DNA from 3 places in the Spiribacter insolitus genome. Region 1 is predicted to be linked to each of the others. Evidence: predicted binding sites of a transcription regulator. Region 1 holds the regulator's gene; each other region holds the start of a gene.
The links. The regulator sigma-54, encoded in region 1, starts transcription at its own class of promoters, with help from an activator protein. The targets are predictions, from matches to a motif close to TGGCANGNTNCNTGCTT.
Positions count from the first base shown of each region.

Region 2: the regulator sigma-54 is predicted to act here: its motif matches at 3,405-3,421, upstream of V6X30_RS07360 (P-II family nitrogen regulator).
Region 3: the regulator sigma-54 is predicted to act here: its motif matches at 3,335-3,351, upstream of urtA (urea ABC transporter substrate-binding protein).

Region 1 is NZ_JBAKFF010000001.1:139,690-144,822, reverse strand. It holds gene lptB (LPS export ABC transporter ATP-binding protein) at 1-675, shown strand, start outside; gene V6X30_RS00750 (RNA polymerase factor sigma-54) at 737-2,197, shown strand; gene hpf (ribosome hibernation-promoting factor, HPF/YfiA family) at 2,219-2,545, shown strand; gene V6X30_RS00740 (PTS sugar transporter subunit IIA) at 2,551-3,027, shown strand; gene V6X30_RS00735 (HPr kinase/phosphorylase) at 3,024-3,494, shown strand; gene rapZ (RNase adapter RapZ) at 3,485-4,333, shown strand; gene V6X30_RS00725 (PTS sugar transporter subunit IIA) at 4,330-4,758, shown strand; gene V6X30_RS00720 (HPr family phosphocarrier protein) at 4,745-5,032, shown strand; gene mgtE (magnesium transporter) at 5,051-5,133, shown strand, end outside.
Region 2 is NZ_JBAKFF010000001.1:1,460,148-1,465,280, forward strand. It holds gene argS (arginine--tRNA ligase) at 1-52, shown strand, start outside; gene V6X30_RS07345 (SPOR domain-containing protein) at 55-717, shown strand; gene V6X30_RS07350 (NAD(P)-dependent oxidoreductase) at 728-1,612, opposite strand; gene V6X30_RS07355 (ammonium transporter) at 1,737-2,972, opposite strand; gene V6X30_RS07360 (P-II family nitrogen regulator) at 2,997-3,335, opposite strand; gene ubiK (ubiquinone biosynthesis accessory factor UbiK) at 3,598-3,876, shown strand; gene V6X30_RS07370 (YifB family Mg chelatase-like AAA ATPase) at 3,935-5,133, shown strand, end outside.
Region 3 is NZ_JBAKFF010000001.1:1,906,860-1,911,992, forward strand. It holds gene urtC (urea ABC transporter permease subunit UrtC) at 1-1,031, opposite strand, end outside; gene urtB (urea ABC transporter permease subunit UrtB) at 1,041-1,964, opposite strand; gene urtA (urea ABC transporter substrate-binding protein) at 2,040-3,224, opposite strand; gene fmdA (formamidase) at 3,589-4,818, shown strand; gene V6X30_RS09650 (FmdB family zinc ribbon protein) at 4,889-5,133, shown strand, end outside.

The DNA of each region.
Region 1 (5,133 bases):
GTGGTGGATGACGTCTCTATCGGGCTGGACAGCGGCGAGATCGTCGGGCTGCTGGGGCCCAACGGCGCCGGCAAGACCACCAGCTTCTACATGATCGTCGGCCTGATCCGCGCCGATGGTGGCCAGATTCATCTGGATGGCGCCGACATCACCACACTCCCCATGCACGCCCGGGCGCGGATGGGCATCGGCTATCTTCCCCAGGAGGCGTCGGTCTTCCGGCGCCTGTCAGTCATCGACAACCTGCTGGCCGTGCTCGAGACCCGCCGCGACCTGGCCCGCACGGAGCGCGAAGAGCAGGCCAGCGCGCTCATGGACGAATTCAACATCGCCCATCTGCGGGATCAGACCGGCATCAGCCTGTCCGGTGGCGAGCGGCGCCGCCTGGAAATCGCCCGGGCCCTGGCCGCCGATCCGCGCTTCATCCTGCTGGACGAGCCGTTCGCCGGGGTCGACCCGATCTCCGTGGGTGACATCAAATCCATCGTGCGCCACCTCTCCGAGCGTGGCATCGGCGTATTGATCACCGATCATAACGTCCGCGAGACCCTCGCCCTGGTCGACCGGGCCAGCATTCTCAGCGCCGGCCGGGTCATTGCGGAGGGCAATGCCACGGCCGTGCTCGAGAACCCCGAGGTGCGTGCGGTCTACCTCGGTGAAGACTTCCGCCTCTAGTACTGGCGAGGGATCCATGGGCAGCGTTACTCTGGAACACCACTAAAGGGCACGGGTGACGATGAAGCAATCCCTGGAACTCCGGGTCAGCCAGCAACTGACCATGACGCCGCAACTCCAGCAGGCCATCCGTCTGCTGCAGCTGCCAGCGGCCGAACTCAGCCTGGAGATCCGCGACGCGCTTGAATCCAACGTCATGCTCGAGGCCGAGGAAGAGGCCGAGACCGCGGGCTCGGGTGATGAGACAAACATGGCGGAACAGTCCACCATTGATCCCTCGGAAGCGCCACTGGGATCGAGTGCCGCCGACGCCTCCCGGCTCGGCGAGGATATGCCGGTCGATGAGCGCTGGGACGATCCGGCCGCCGGCGCGGCCACCCCCAGCGCGCCGGATCCGGCACGTCGCGACAGCCTGCTGGACAACCAGGCGGGTCCGGAGGCCTCACTGCGTGATCACCTGCACTGGCAGGTGGAAATGTCGAGTCTCAGCGACCGGGATCGGCGGATTGCCGAGGCCGTGATCGACGCCCTCGACCAGCAGGGCCACCTGACGGAGTCATCCGAAGAACTGTGCGAGGCACTGGCCGACGACGACATCGAGCAGGATGACATCCGGGCCGTCATCGCCGTCATCCAGCATATGGATCCAGTGGGCGTCGCCGCCGGCGATGCCCGGGAGGCCCTGCGCCTGCAGATCGATGCCCTGCCCGAAGATACACCGCACCGGGAGCTGGCCCGTCTGGCCATTGCCGAGGACCTGAGACTGCTTGGCCCCGGGCAGCATGCCACGCTGCGTCGCCGGTTGGGCATCGATGAAGAGACGTTGACCGGCGTTCTGTCGCTCATCCAGCAGCTCGATCCACATCCCGGATCAGGCTTTGGCGAAACGCGGACCGAATATGTGATCCCCGACTGCTTCGTTCATCGGATCAATGGGCGCTGGGAAGTCGAGGTCAACCCCGACGCGTCGCCGCGAATCCGTGTCAACGACTACTATGCCAGCCTGGTGCGGCGGGGCGACACGAGCGCCGACAACAGCCTCCTGCGCCAGCACCTGCAGGAGGCACGCTGGCTGATCAAGAGCCTGCAGTCCCGTAGCGAGACCCTGCAGAAGGTCGCCGAGTGCATCGTCGAACGCCAGCAGGGGTTTCTGGAACACGGCGAGGAGGCCATGCAGCCACTGGTACTGCGTGAGGTGGCGGAGGCCATCGACATGCACGAATCCACGGTCTCCCGCATTACTTCCCGCAAGTACATGCGCACGCCGCAGGGCACACTGGAGTTCAAGCATTTCTTCTCCAGTCATGTCCCCACCGCCGATGGCGGCGAGTGCTCGGCCACGGCCATTCGAGCACGGATCCGGCGGCTGGTGGCCGCCGAGGATCCAGCCCGGCCGCTCAGCGACTCACGGCTGACCGACATCCTCCGGGAGGAGGGAATCAACGTTGCCCGGCGTACCGTGGCCAAGTATCGCGAGGTTATGGGCATTGCCTCGTCAACGGACCGTAAACGCCTGGTCTGATTCGACAAAAAAGGAGAGACCATGAAAATCGACGTCACCGGCCATCATGTCGACGTTACCGACGCACTCCGCGGCTATGTCGACGAGAAATTCCAGCGGCTCGAGCGCCACTTCGATAACGTGGTCGACGTCCACGTCATCCTGACCGTGGAGAAAAACACCCGGAAGGCCGAGGCCACGCTCGCCGTGAGCGGGGCCCGACTGTTTGCCGAGGCGACGTCGGAGGAAATGTACGCCGCCATTGATGCCCTGATCGACAAACTCGACCGCCAGGTGGTCAAGCACAAGGAGAAGCGCACTGATCATCACCGCGAGGAAGGCCGGGTCGGACCAACACTGGAACCCTGATCGCCATGGATCTTTCGACACTGCTCACGGCGGCCCGGACACGCTGCGGCGTCACGGTCACCAGCAAGAAGCGCGCGCTGGAACGTCTCAGCGAGCAGCTGATGGCCGACACCGATGCCGACCCGGACATCAGCCGTAGCATCTTCGAGGGTCTGATCGTGCGTGAGCGGCTCGGCAGCACGGGGCTCGGTCGCGGCGTCGCGCTGCCGCATACCCGCAGCCCCGACATTGACCAGCCGCGGGCGGCACTGATCCGGCTCGATGAGCCCATCGACTTCGACGCCGCTGACCGGCGGCCCGTGGATCTGTTGTTCGCGCTACTGGTGCCCGAGCACAGCAACGATGAGCATCTGCGCATCCTATCGCGGCTGGCGGAGATGTTCCGGGACGAGGCATTGTGCGCGCGGCTGCGCGCCTGCGAGACCGACCAGGACCTCTACGAAAGCGTCTGCGGCTGGCGCAGCGGAGCACCCGACGAATGAGCCTGTCGCCCGGCACGCTGGTCCTCGTCGGCGGGGTCGGTATTCTGTTGCGCGGGCCGGCCGGCAGTGGCAAGAGCGATACAGCGCTGGCGCTGATCCATGCCGGGCATCGGCTGGTGGCGGACGATGCCGTTGATATCCGCCACGAGGACGGTGGGCTCGTGGGCCGCGCGCCGGCGGCCGGCGCCGGGCTTCTTTGCCTGCGCGGCCCGGGACTGATCGATGTCGTGCAGTGTTTCGGCCGCGGGGCGGTCGCCCCGTCGGCACCCATTGACCGGGTCGTTGATCTCGTTGATGAGCCGCGGTCAGTGACGGCCGAGGCTGATTGGCAGTCAACCCGCATCCACGGGGCACGCTGTCCCCGCATGGCGCTCGCTCCCGGACGGCCGCTTGCGGCCCTGCTGGAAGTGATCGCCGCGGGCAGCCCAACCGCATCGCCACGCCCGGAGCCGCTGACATGCGGCTGATCATCGTCAGCGGCCTGTCCGGATCGGGCAAGAGTGTCGCCCTCGCGACGCTGGAAGACTCAGGGTTCTACTGCATCGACAATCTGCCGGTGGACCTGCTCGATGCCTTTGGCCGACATATCGCCGATACCGGCGGCGAGGAAAGCTATGCCGTCGGTATCGATGCGCGTAACCGGCCCGCCTCGCTGGCGCAGTTCCCCAGCATTCTCGACAGCCTCCGCGAGCAGGGGCTGGATGCCGAGATCGTGTTTCTCGACGCAGACGACCCCACCCTGCTCAAGCGCTTCTCCGAGACCCGCCGTCGCCATCCGCTGAGCGGTCCCGATCTGCCGCTGGCCGAGGCCATCCAGGGCGAGCGGGAACGGCTCATGCCGCTGCACGAGCGGGCCGACCTCACCGTGGATACGACCCGTACCACGCTGCACGAGCTGCGCGGCATCATTCGTGCGCGGCTCACCCAGTCGAGGACGCATCTGTCCGTCCAGCTGGAGTCGTTCGGCTATAAACATGGCACTCCCACGGATGCCGACTTCGTGTTCGACAGCCGTTGCCTGCCCAACCCGCACTGGCAGCCGGCACTCCGGCCACTGACCGGACGCGACCAGCCGGTCATCGACTTCCTCGATGCGACGCCGCTGGTCGCCCGCTACCGGCGCCAGATCAGCGATTTCATGGAGGACTGGCTGCCGGTTTTCGAGGCGGAGAACCGCAGCTACCTCACCGTCGCCATCGGCTGCACCGGGGGACAGCACCGGTCGGTCTATCTGGTCGAGGCGCTGGCGGCGAATCTGCGCCAGCATGATGTCGCGGTCACGGTCCGGCACCGGGAGCTGCCGTGAGCGCCGGCCTGCTGCTGATCACTCATCCCGGCGTTGGGGCGGCATTGCAGGAAACCGCCGAGGCCATCCTCGGCCGCCTGCCGCTGGAGACGGCAGCGCTCAGCCCACAGGACGCGGAATCGCCGGAGGCCGCGCATGGCCGCGCCGATGCCCTCGCCGACCGGCTCGACCAGGGTGATGGCGTGGTCATCCTGACCGATGCCTATGGAGCCACTCCAGGCAATCTGGCGGTCACCCTCGGCCGTGCCCGGGGCTACCCGGTCATCACCGGCCTCAACCTGCCCATGCTCCTGCGGATCCTCAACTACCCGTGGCTGTCCATGGATGCCCTGGCCGAGACGGCACTCGCCGCGGCCCGCAATGGTATCCTTCAAGCGACACCACCGGCGGCGGACACCGACAGGAACGGCGATGGCAGCGGATAATCCGGTTCAACAGGCCGAGCTCGAGATCGTCAACCGTCTTGGCCTGCATGCCCGGGCCGCTGCCCGGTTCGTGGCCGTCGCCAGCGAATACACCGCGGACATCGAGGTTCGGTTCAACGGCAACGAGGCCAATGGCAAAAGCATCATGGGTCTGATGATGCTGGCCGCCGGTCAGGGCAGTGTGCTGAGCGTGACGACCCGCGGTGACGATGGCAGCCAGGCGCTGCTGGCGCTTGGTGCCCTGCTCGCCGATCGCTTCGGCGAGGCCGACTGACACCGCGCGGGGAGCGCCATGGCAGAGGAACGCGAGAACAAGCAGGGGCGCGTCGCCGAGACCGTCACCGACCTGCTGCAGGGCGGGACGGTGCCGGAGGC
Region 2 (5,133 bases), 1.3 Mb from region 1:
CATCCGCAATGGACTGGGGCTGCTGGGCGTGTCGGCGCCGGACCGGATGTAACCGTGGCGACCAAGGGCAAGACCAGCAAAAAACCGGCCCGCGGGAGCGGGCAGGCAAGCCGCAAGCCGAATGCCAGCGCCGGCGGGCGGCAGCGAAGCCCCGTCATATGGGGGATCACAGGACTCGCCATGGGCCTGATGGTGGCCCTGGTCGTTCATCTGGAGCATACGCGCCCGGACCGTCCCACAAGCAGTCGTACGGCAGACGGGGCCAGCGGCGAGCCGACAGCCAGTAGCGAGAGGGATCAACCACGCTTCGAGTTCTATCGTCTGCTAAGCGAGCAGGAGGTAGAAGTCGCCAGCCGCGATGCCGAGACCCTGGATAACGAGGGCGCCCTGCCCGACGCCAATGAGCCGGGAGGCGAACCGGCAACACAACCGCCCGAGTCAAACAGTGGCGATGCGGACACCTTGGAGACCACCGGCGGTGCCCGTTACCTGCTTCAGGCGGGCTCCTTTCGAAACGCATCGGATGCCGAATCGCTAAAGGCCAGCCTGGCCCTGCTCGGCATCGAAGCGCGTATCCAGGTCGTCGAGCTTCCCGGCGGAGAAACCTGGCATCGTGTGCGCATCGGTCCGTTCGCGGATCTGCAGCGCGTCAATGCCGCGCGGGAGCGCATGGCCGGCCAGCAGATCGACGCCATCCTGCTCCGGGCCGGCGGTTGAGAAACGAGCCTCAGAGGCTCTTGCGATTACCGGTTTCGAACAGTTGGCGCTTCAGCCGGTACAGAGCCGACGTGTCCTCTTCGCCGTAGCCCTGCTCGATCAGCCGCTCGTAATGCTTGATGGTCATTTCCACCATGGGCAGATTCACGTCCATGGACTGCAGCAGACGTCGGCATAGATTGAGATCCTTGTGGTGCAGCACCACGCGAAAACCCGGCTCGAAGTCGCCTGCCAGGATGCGACTCCCGCGACGCTCAAGCAGCCGACTGCCCGCTGCGCCACCAGTGAGCACCGGAAGCAACCGCTCGGTATCGAGCCCGCTGGCATCGGCGAAGGACAATGCCTCGCTGATCGCCTGGACGATACCAGCGACCATCACCTGATTGACCGCCTTGGCCCGCTGACCATAGCCGGCCGGCCCGAAATGCGTGGCCTGGCTGCCAATGGCGAGCATGGCCGGCTGGATCCGCTCAAGCACCTCGGGGTCGCCACCGACCATGATCTGCAATGTGCCGGCCTCGGCGCCCTCCGGGCCACCGGTCACCGGCGCATCCAGGAAAGCGACACCCTCCTCGTGCAGGCGTTCCGCCACGGTTTCCGCCGTATCCACGCCGACCGTCGAGGTATCGACGACCACCTTGCCGGCAGCCAGCCCCGGACGCAGCGCCTCGATGACCTCCAGCAGGTCCTCATCCGCACTCACGCAGGTGATCACGACCTCGCATAGACGAGCAAGCGCCGCCGGATCGTCGGCCAGGGACACATTCAGTTCTTCGGCCACGGCCTCTCCGCGTGACCGCGTTCGGTTCCAGACCCCGGCCAGCAGCCCGGCCGAGGCGAGGTTGCGGGCCATGGCCCGACCCATGACACCAAGCCCAGCGACTCCCACCTTCATGCGCTCTCCCTCCATCGGTTTGACCGAGCATTTGCCGGCAGTCTACCGCAGGCACTGCGGGGATCACACGCAAAAAAACGGGCGCCCGAAGGCGCCCGTCGTGGACTCCGAAACCGGATCGGAATTACTGGGTACGGGTGAACTCTGGATAGGCCTCCAGACCGCACTCGCCGACATCAAGCCCTTCGTACTCCTCTTCCTCGCTCACGCGGATACCCAGCGTGGCCTTGAGGATGCTCCAGACGATGAACGCCGAGATGAACACCCACAGGAAGATGGAGATGATGCCCAGCAACTGGCCGCCGATGCTCGCGGCGTCGTTGCTGAAGATCACGGCGATCAGGCCCCAGATACCGACCGTACCGTGGGCCGAGATGGCACCCACCGGATCGTCGATCTTGAGCTTGTCGAGGGTCACGATGGAGAACACCACCAGTACACCACCCACGGCGCCGATGAAGGTCGCCAGCAATGGCGCCGGGGTCAGCGGCTCGGCCGTGATCGCCACAAGGCCTGCGATCCCGCCGTTCAGCGCCATGGTGAGATCGGCCTTGCCGAACATCGCACGGGCCGTGAGCAACGCCGCGACAACGCCGCCGGCCGCAGCGGTGTTGGTGTTGACGAAGATTGCAGCCACCGCGTTGGCGTCGAGCACGTTCGTGATGACGAGCTGCGAGCCACCGTTGAAGCCGAACCAGCCCAGCCACAGGATGAATGTACCCAGCGTCGCCAGGGGCATGTTGGAGCCCGGGATGGCCTTGACCTCACCGTTAGCACCGTATTTGCCCTTGCGCGCCCCGAGCAGGATCACGCCTGCAAGCGCGGCGGCGGCACCGGTCATATGCACTACACCCGAACCGGCGAAATCCTGGAAGCCCGCGGCGTCCAGGAAGCCGCCGCCCCACTTCCAGAAGCCCTGGACGGGGTAGATGAAGCCGGTCATGACGATGGCGAAGATGAGGAAGCTCCAGAGCTTCATGCGTTCCGCGACGGCACCCGAGACAATGGACATGGCCGTTGCCACGAACACGACCTGGAAGAAGAAGTCGGACATCACCGAGTAGTAGGCATCGCCATCAACCACACTCGCGACCGTGTTGTCGGCCCCGATCAGCATGCCGAAGTTCGGGATGAACCCCGAGCCGCCGCCGTACATGATCTGATAGCCGCAGAGCAGGTACATGATGGAGGCGATGGAATACAGCGCCACGTTCTTGGTGAGGATCTCGGCGGTATTCTTGGCCCGCACGAGACCCGACTCGAGCATGGCAAAGCCGGCCGCCATCCACATGACCAGCGCACCGCTGATCAGGAAGTAGAAGGTATCCAGCGCGTACGCCAGTTCAATCACTTCATTCATCGGTCAATACTCCTGAAACGGGAATTAGAGTGCGTCTTTGTCGGTCTCGCCGGTCCGGATGCGGACGGCCTGCTCGACAGGCGAGACGAAAATCTTTCCGTCACCGATCTTGCCGGTGTTCGCCGCCTTGCTGATGGCCTCGGTGGCGCGCTCGACGAGGCCGTCCTCGAGAACCACCTCGACCTTCATCTTGGGTAGAAAGTCGACGACATATTCCGCACCGCGGTAGAGCTCGGTATGGCCCTTCTGGCGGCCGAATCCCTTGACCTCGGTAACGGTGACGCCCTGAACCCCGATCTCCGAGAGCGACTCCCGGACATCATCGAGCTTGAACGGCTTGATAATGGCGGTGATTAGCTTCATGCCTGATCTCCCCAGTAGGGCCCGGTATCAACCCTGTGCCCGTGAACGGTAAAAACTCGCCAGGGGAGAATGCAGGGATCGTGCCAGCCGTTGCATCGCAACATTTTCAGGCGGCCACCGATCGATGGCTGAGCGCATACGCCCGCCTGCACTCTACTAGTGCATGCTCCGCCCGTCGGATGCACCAATTCTGCGCAACCGTCGCATTGGGAAATCCCGGTCGAGCGCTTAAACTGGGAGCACAGCCAGAGAGGTGAAAACCATGCTCGATCCCAAACAGCTCGACGATATGGCCAAACGTTTCTCGGAGAGTCTGCCCAGCGGCGTGCGAGACTTTCAGCAGGAGGTCGAGAAGAATGCCCGGGTAGCGCTACAGAGCGCGTTCAGCCGTATGGAGCTCGTCACCCGCGAGGAATTCGACGCCCAGGCCAAAGTGCTGGCGCGCACCCGGGAACGCCTCGAGGCCCTCGAGGCCCGCGTCGCCCAACTCGAAGGCAGCCCCGGACCCGAGGATTCCACACCGGAGAAAGCCGGGGAGTGATTTGACCCGGCACTCTGCCTGATCAGATCTTCAGCTTCGCACAGGGAGGTGCGTCGCCATGTCACTGGCACTGATCCGGGCCCGCGCCGCTGTCGGTATCGACGCGCCGCGGGTCAGCGTTGAGGTTCATCTGGGCGGCGGGCTGCCGTCCCTCTCCATCGTCGGCCTGCCCAATACCGCCGTGCGTGAGGCGAGGGATCGCGTCCGCGGTGCGCTGACCACCAGCGGCTTTGAGTTCCCGCGGCGGCGCATCACCGTCAATCTCGCGCCCGCCGATCTGCCCAAGGATGGCGCGCGTTTCGACCTGGCCATCGCGCTGGGCATCCTCGTGGCATCGCGGCAGCTCCCGGCGCAGGGGCTGGAGGATGTCGTTTTCTGCGCGGAGCTGGCCCTCTCCGGCGACCTGCGTCCCGTCAACGGCACTCTGCCGATCGCACTGCGCTGCGCGGAGGCCGGTGAGTCACTGATCGTGGCACAGGCGAATGCGGCCGAGGCGGCACTGGCGAGCCAAGCCGTGCATGGTGCGCGCCATCTACGGGAGGTCTGCCGCCACCTGACCGGTAAGCGGCGCCTTGGCAGGGCCAGCCCCAGGCAATCCTCAGCGGCGCCGTCGATGCCCGATCTCGGGGATGTGATCGGCCAGCGCCGGGCCCGGCGCGCGCTGGAGATCGCCGCCGCCGGGGGCCACAGCCTGCTTCTATCCGGGCCTCCAGGCAGCGGCAAAAGCCTCCTGGCGGCCCGGCTGCCCGGATTGCTCCCCGCCATGACCCCGGCCGAGGCCATGGAGTCAGCGGCGGTCCACTCGGTGGCGGAGGGCGAGTTCGATCCGACGGACTGGTGCCGTCGGCCATTCCGACACCCCCACCACAGCGCCTCCGCTCGCGCACTGACCGGTGGCGGCGCCAGACCTCGACCCGGGGAGATCTCCCTCGCCCACCATGGCGTCCTGTTTCTCGATGAGCTGCCGGAGTTCCCGCGCGAGGCACTGGAGGCGCTGCGCGAGCCTCTCGAGACGGCCGCCATCAGCGTGTCTCGGGCCAGCGCGAAGATCCGCTTCCCGGCCCGATTCCAGCTGGTGGCGGCCATGAACCCCTGCCCGTGTGGCCACCTGGGCGACAAGGACAACGAATGCCGTTGCACACCCAGCCAGATCCAGCAGTACCGCAACCGCATCAGCGGTCCCCTGCTGGATCGCATCGATCTGCAGATCGACGTCCCGCCGCTTCCAGCCGAGGAACTGGATACCGCCGACGTCCC
Region 3 (5,133 bases), 1.8 Mb from region 1:
CCCTCCGGGAAGACCAGGACGACAGCGATCAATACCAGTCCCATCAGGATGGTCCAAAGCTCTGGGAATGCCTGTGAGAGGAACATTTCTACGGTCTTGATGGCGATAACGCCGAAGCCCGCTCCGAGCAATGAGAAGCGACCACCCACTGCGGCGAGTACCACGAGCTCAACGGACACCGTTACTCCGATCAATGAGGGAGAAATAAACCTTGCCTGCATCGCGAACATTGCACCGCCGATCGCCGAGAAAACAGCTGCAACGATGAATACGAAAACCTTGAAGTTGGCTACGCTGTAGCCCGAGAACCGAACGCGGTCCTCCTGGTCCCGTATCGCGATCAGCACTCTGCCGGTGCGGCTATTCAGTATTAGCTGACCGATCCATATACAGCCAAGGAGCAGGCCGGCTGCAATGTAGTAGAGGGCATAGCGTGAGGATTCTGTAGTGATATCCCAGCCCAGCAGCGTGGAGAAATCTGTGATCCCGTTGGCGCCTCCGGTATAGCCCTGCTGGCCGATGATCAGAATGCTGAGCACCGCAGCGAGTGACAGCGTGACGATCGCGAAGTACACGCCACTGACTCGCCGCTTGAATAGCGCGTAGCCGATGAAGCCGGCGCAGAGAGTAGGCGCTGCCAGCATGGCGAAAATCATGAAAGGGAAGCTGTAGAAGGGCTCCCACCACCAAGGTAGCGACGAGAGCTGATTCCAGTCCATGAAATCAGGGATGCCTGGCGTCGTCTGGTTAGCCGTCGCCTCCGGGGTCGATGCCTCGAGTTTGAGGAACATCGCCATGGCATAACCACCAAGACCGAAAAACACTCCCTGGCCGAGGCTCAGCATTCCCCCATATCCCCAGCACATGACCAGACCGACTGCTACGAAGGCCAGGGCGACATAGCGTCCAGTCAGGTTGAGCATGTAGGAGTCGTAACCAAGCGGTATAGCGACCAGCAGAAGGGCAGCGAACACGCCAAAGAGGATTCTCCACTCGGCGCTCCCGTTATAGAGAAAGCGTTTTAGCAGCATTACTGAGCCTCACTTCCTGACCTTAATGGTGAACAGACCCTGCGGGCGCAGCAGTAGTAGCCCGATGACCACGAGCAATGTCATAACTTTGGCCATGGATCCCGTCAGGAAGAATTCGAGAATCGACTGCGCCTGAGCAATTGAGAAAGCCGATGCGACCGTGCCCAGCAGGCTTGCGGCACCCCCCAGTACCACCACGAGGAAGGTATCCACGAGGTACTGGCTGCCCGCCGTGGGCGTGGTGGCCGCGATAGTGGTGAAGGCCGAGCCGGCGATGCCAGCCAGTCCACAACCCAGGGCAAAGGTCTTTCGATCGACCTTCTCCGTATTGATGCCCACCGCGTCCGCCATGGCTCGATCCTGAGTGGTCGAGCGCACGCGAATGCCCCAGCGGAAGCGGTAGAGGAGCAGCCCCACAAAAACCGTCATACCGATCGCAAGTGCGGTTACAAAAAGGTCGGAGCGCGACAGGAAGATGAGCGGTGTCAGCTCGATGCTGCCCTGCAGCCAGTCCGGTGTGCCCGCGCTCACTCCTCGACCGCCGAAGATTGAGCGAAAGACCTGTTGCATGATCAGGCCCACCGCCCAGGTCGCCAGCAAGGTATCCAGTGGACGTTTATATAGGTGTCGGACCAGCCCGAGTTCCAGCAGGTAGCCGACAGCGAATGCCGCGGCGAAGGAGAGGATGATAGCCAGCGGGAAGTAGTACGTGAAAGCGCCGGGTGCGTAGCTCTCAAAAGCCGTCGCGGTCACGAAAGTCACATACGAGCCAAGCGTCAGAAACTCGCCATGGGCCATGTTCACAACGCCCATCTGGCCAAAAATAATAGCCAGCCCCAGCGCCATCAGCAGGAAAACCCCGAAGAGGCTAAGCCCGGCGACGCCCTGCATCGCAAAAATCGATGCAATATCCGATGCAGTATATCCACCCATTACGCACCCCAATGTCCGGAATCTTATGTGCGGGCACCGGCCATGCCGGTACCCGCATTGCGGTCAATAGCTTGTTCAGAGCTCGTCGGGATTCAGATCAAGGTTCTCCGGGAAGGGGTCCGGCTCAATGAGATCGGACTCATAGACGATCTCCGCTGTGCCATCGGCCTGCCATTCACCAATCCGGAGCTTGCTCCAGATATGCTGATTGTCCTCATGTACCCGGATATAGCCCTCGGGCATATCTTCCAGCTCGAGGTTTTTCGCGGCCTCACGGACCTTGTCCACATCGAAGGACCCGGCTCTCTCCACTGACCGCTTCCAGATCCAGGGGCCGAGGTAGGCGGCCTGTGTTACATCACCGATCACGCTGTCCTCGCCATGCATCTCCTTGAATGCCTCGACGAATTCCTCGTTGTAAGGATTATCGATGCTCTGGAAATACTTCATCGCGGAGTAGTGGCCTTCCATGTTCGCCGCCCCAATCGCCTTGACCTCATCCTCCGTGACCGAGTTGGTCAGAATGGTCTGGTTCTCGGCGTTGATTCCCGCATTGTTGAGCTGTGACCAGAAAGAGACGTTGCTGTCGCCGGCGATGATGCTGTAGACCACATCCGGCTTGCGCAGCCGAATCTGGTTGATTGCCGAGCGGAAATTGGTATGGCCGAGCGGGAAATACTGCTCAGAGACCACCTCGGCACCCAACACATTCTCAATATGATGCCGGGCGATGGCATGTGAAGTCCGTGGCCAGATGTAATCCGAGCCGATCAGATAGTAGGTCTCCGGGCTTTCCTTCTCGTGTACCCAGTTCAGGCCGGCAATGATCTGCTGAGTGGCCTCCTGTCCCTGGTAGAAGACATTCGGGGATGCTTCGAAGCCTTCATAGAAAGTCGGGTAGTACAGTAGCCCGTTCTGCTGTTCAAATACCGGTAGGACCGCCTTGCGAGAGGCCGAAGTCCAGCACCCGAACACCGCCGCGACGTCTTCGCTCTCCAGCAAACTCGAAGCGCGCTCGGCGAAGGTTGGCCAGTCACTCGCTCCGTCCTCGACAACGGCTTCGATCTGACGCCCGAGAACACCGCCGGACTCGTTGATCTGCTCGATGGCGAGCTGCTCAGCCTCCACCGAGCCGGTCTCACTGATCGCCATCGTGCCGGTGAGTGAGTGCAGGATCCCGACTCTGACCGTGTCATCCGTCACGGCCAGTCCGGTCGTATTGACCTCCGATGTCGGATACTCCTCGTTGGCGGATGCCATGGAGTTCCCCAGAACGCCTGCCGACAGCAGAAGCGCCGCCAAGGCTCGGGACTTTCCAATCGTGTGCATAACATGCTCCTCGCAGGTTTGAAGTGGTGCACTGCGGAATAGAGCAAGAGCCGTGCCAGTGTCCGGAAAGTCGCATGAAGCAGCGACAGCTGCCGCCCAAGCCGACAACTGCAGATGACAAAGCAGACAATGTCAGGCGGCCGCACCCGACAATCTGACAATGTCAGGTCGATGATGCCCATGACTTCGGAGGCAAGCACATGGGATATGGGGTTCGGCGCGAGAGGATTGTCTGGCATGCATCCTGCAAACGGGTGAGGCGCAGTAACAATTCATCCGCAAGAGGAGCAGACAGATGGTTGCAAAGAGAATCCCGGTGGACCTCTCTAAAGCGCCCGAAGAACAGGACACGATTCATAACCGTTGGCATCCTGACATCCCGATGATCGAGATGGTGGAGCCCGGCGATGAGGTCATGCTCGAGTGTATGGACTGGACCGGTGGGCAGATCGAGAATAATGATTCGGCCGCTGACGTGCGCGATGTCGATCTCACCAAGGTCCATTACCTGACTGGCCCGATCGGCGTTAAAGGTGCCGAGCCCGGGGACTTGCTGGTGGTTGACATTCTCGATATCGGCGCCTTTGAGGAAGAGCAGTGGGGTTTCAACGGCATGTTCGCCTACGAGAATGGCGGCGGCTTCCTGACTGATCTTTACCCGGAAGCACGTAAGTCGATCTGGGACTTCCACGGCATTAATGCTTCATCCCGTCATGTCCCAGGTGTGAGCTTCGCCGGCATCATGCACCCTGGGTTGATCGGATGTCTGCCTTCGCGGGAACTGCTCTCGGAGTGGAACAAGCGCGAGCAGGCGCTTATCGATACGGATCCCGACCGGACTCCACCGCTTGCGGCGCCGCCATACGCCGATACCGCCCATATGGGACGAATGAAATCGGACGCGGCCCGCGAGGCTGCGACCGAAGCCGCGCGAACGGTCCCGCCACGGGAGCATGGCGGCAATTGCGACATCAAGGATCTCACCAAGGGTTCCCGGGTCTTCTTCCCGGTTTATGTTCCTGAAGCGGGTCTCTCCATGGGCGATCTGCATTTCTCCCAGGGCGATGGTGAGATCACCTTCTGTGGCGCTATCGAGATGGCCGGCTGGATCAAGATTCGCGTCAACCTGATCAAGGATGGCGTGAAGAAGTATGCGGTGCGGAATCCCATCTTCCAGCCGAGCGCTCTGCAGCCGGACTATAAGCAGCACCTCATCTTCGAAGGAATCTCGGTGACGGACTCCGGCGAGCAGCGTTATCTGGATGCGCATCTGGCCTACCGCCAGGCCTGTGTGAACGCCATTGAGTATCTCAAGCAGTTCGGATACACCGGCGCCCAGGCCTATGCGATTCTTGGCACGGCGCCTGTACAGGGGCATATCAGCGGCATTGTGGATATTCCCAATGCCTGTGCCACGCTGTTCCTGCCGACGGAAATCTTCGACTTCGATATCAACCCCAGCACAGAGGGGCCGAAGATGATGGTCTCGGCCGACGAGATTCCCACGGCGATCTGGGACAAGTGAGGGCCGCGGGGTCGGCTGCATTGCCGATCCCGCATCCCGGTCGTCATGATCAATACGGGAGAATTATGTGATGCCCCTCTACACCTACCGATGCAGCAACTGCGGTCCGTTCGACGCCCTCGTTGCCCTTGCCGATGCCGATAGGGCGCAGTTTTGCGAGGACTGTGGCGAGCTGGGTGAAAGGATCATTACGCCGGCGCGCCTGTCAGTGCTCTCGGAGGGCCGGCGACGCGCGCATGAGGTCAACGAGAAAAGTCGACATGCTCCCTCATGCCGCTGCTGCTCCGGGCCCAAAAAACAGCGTGAGGCAACCAC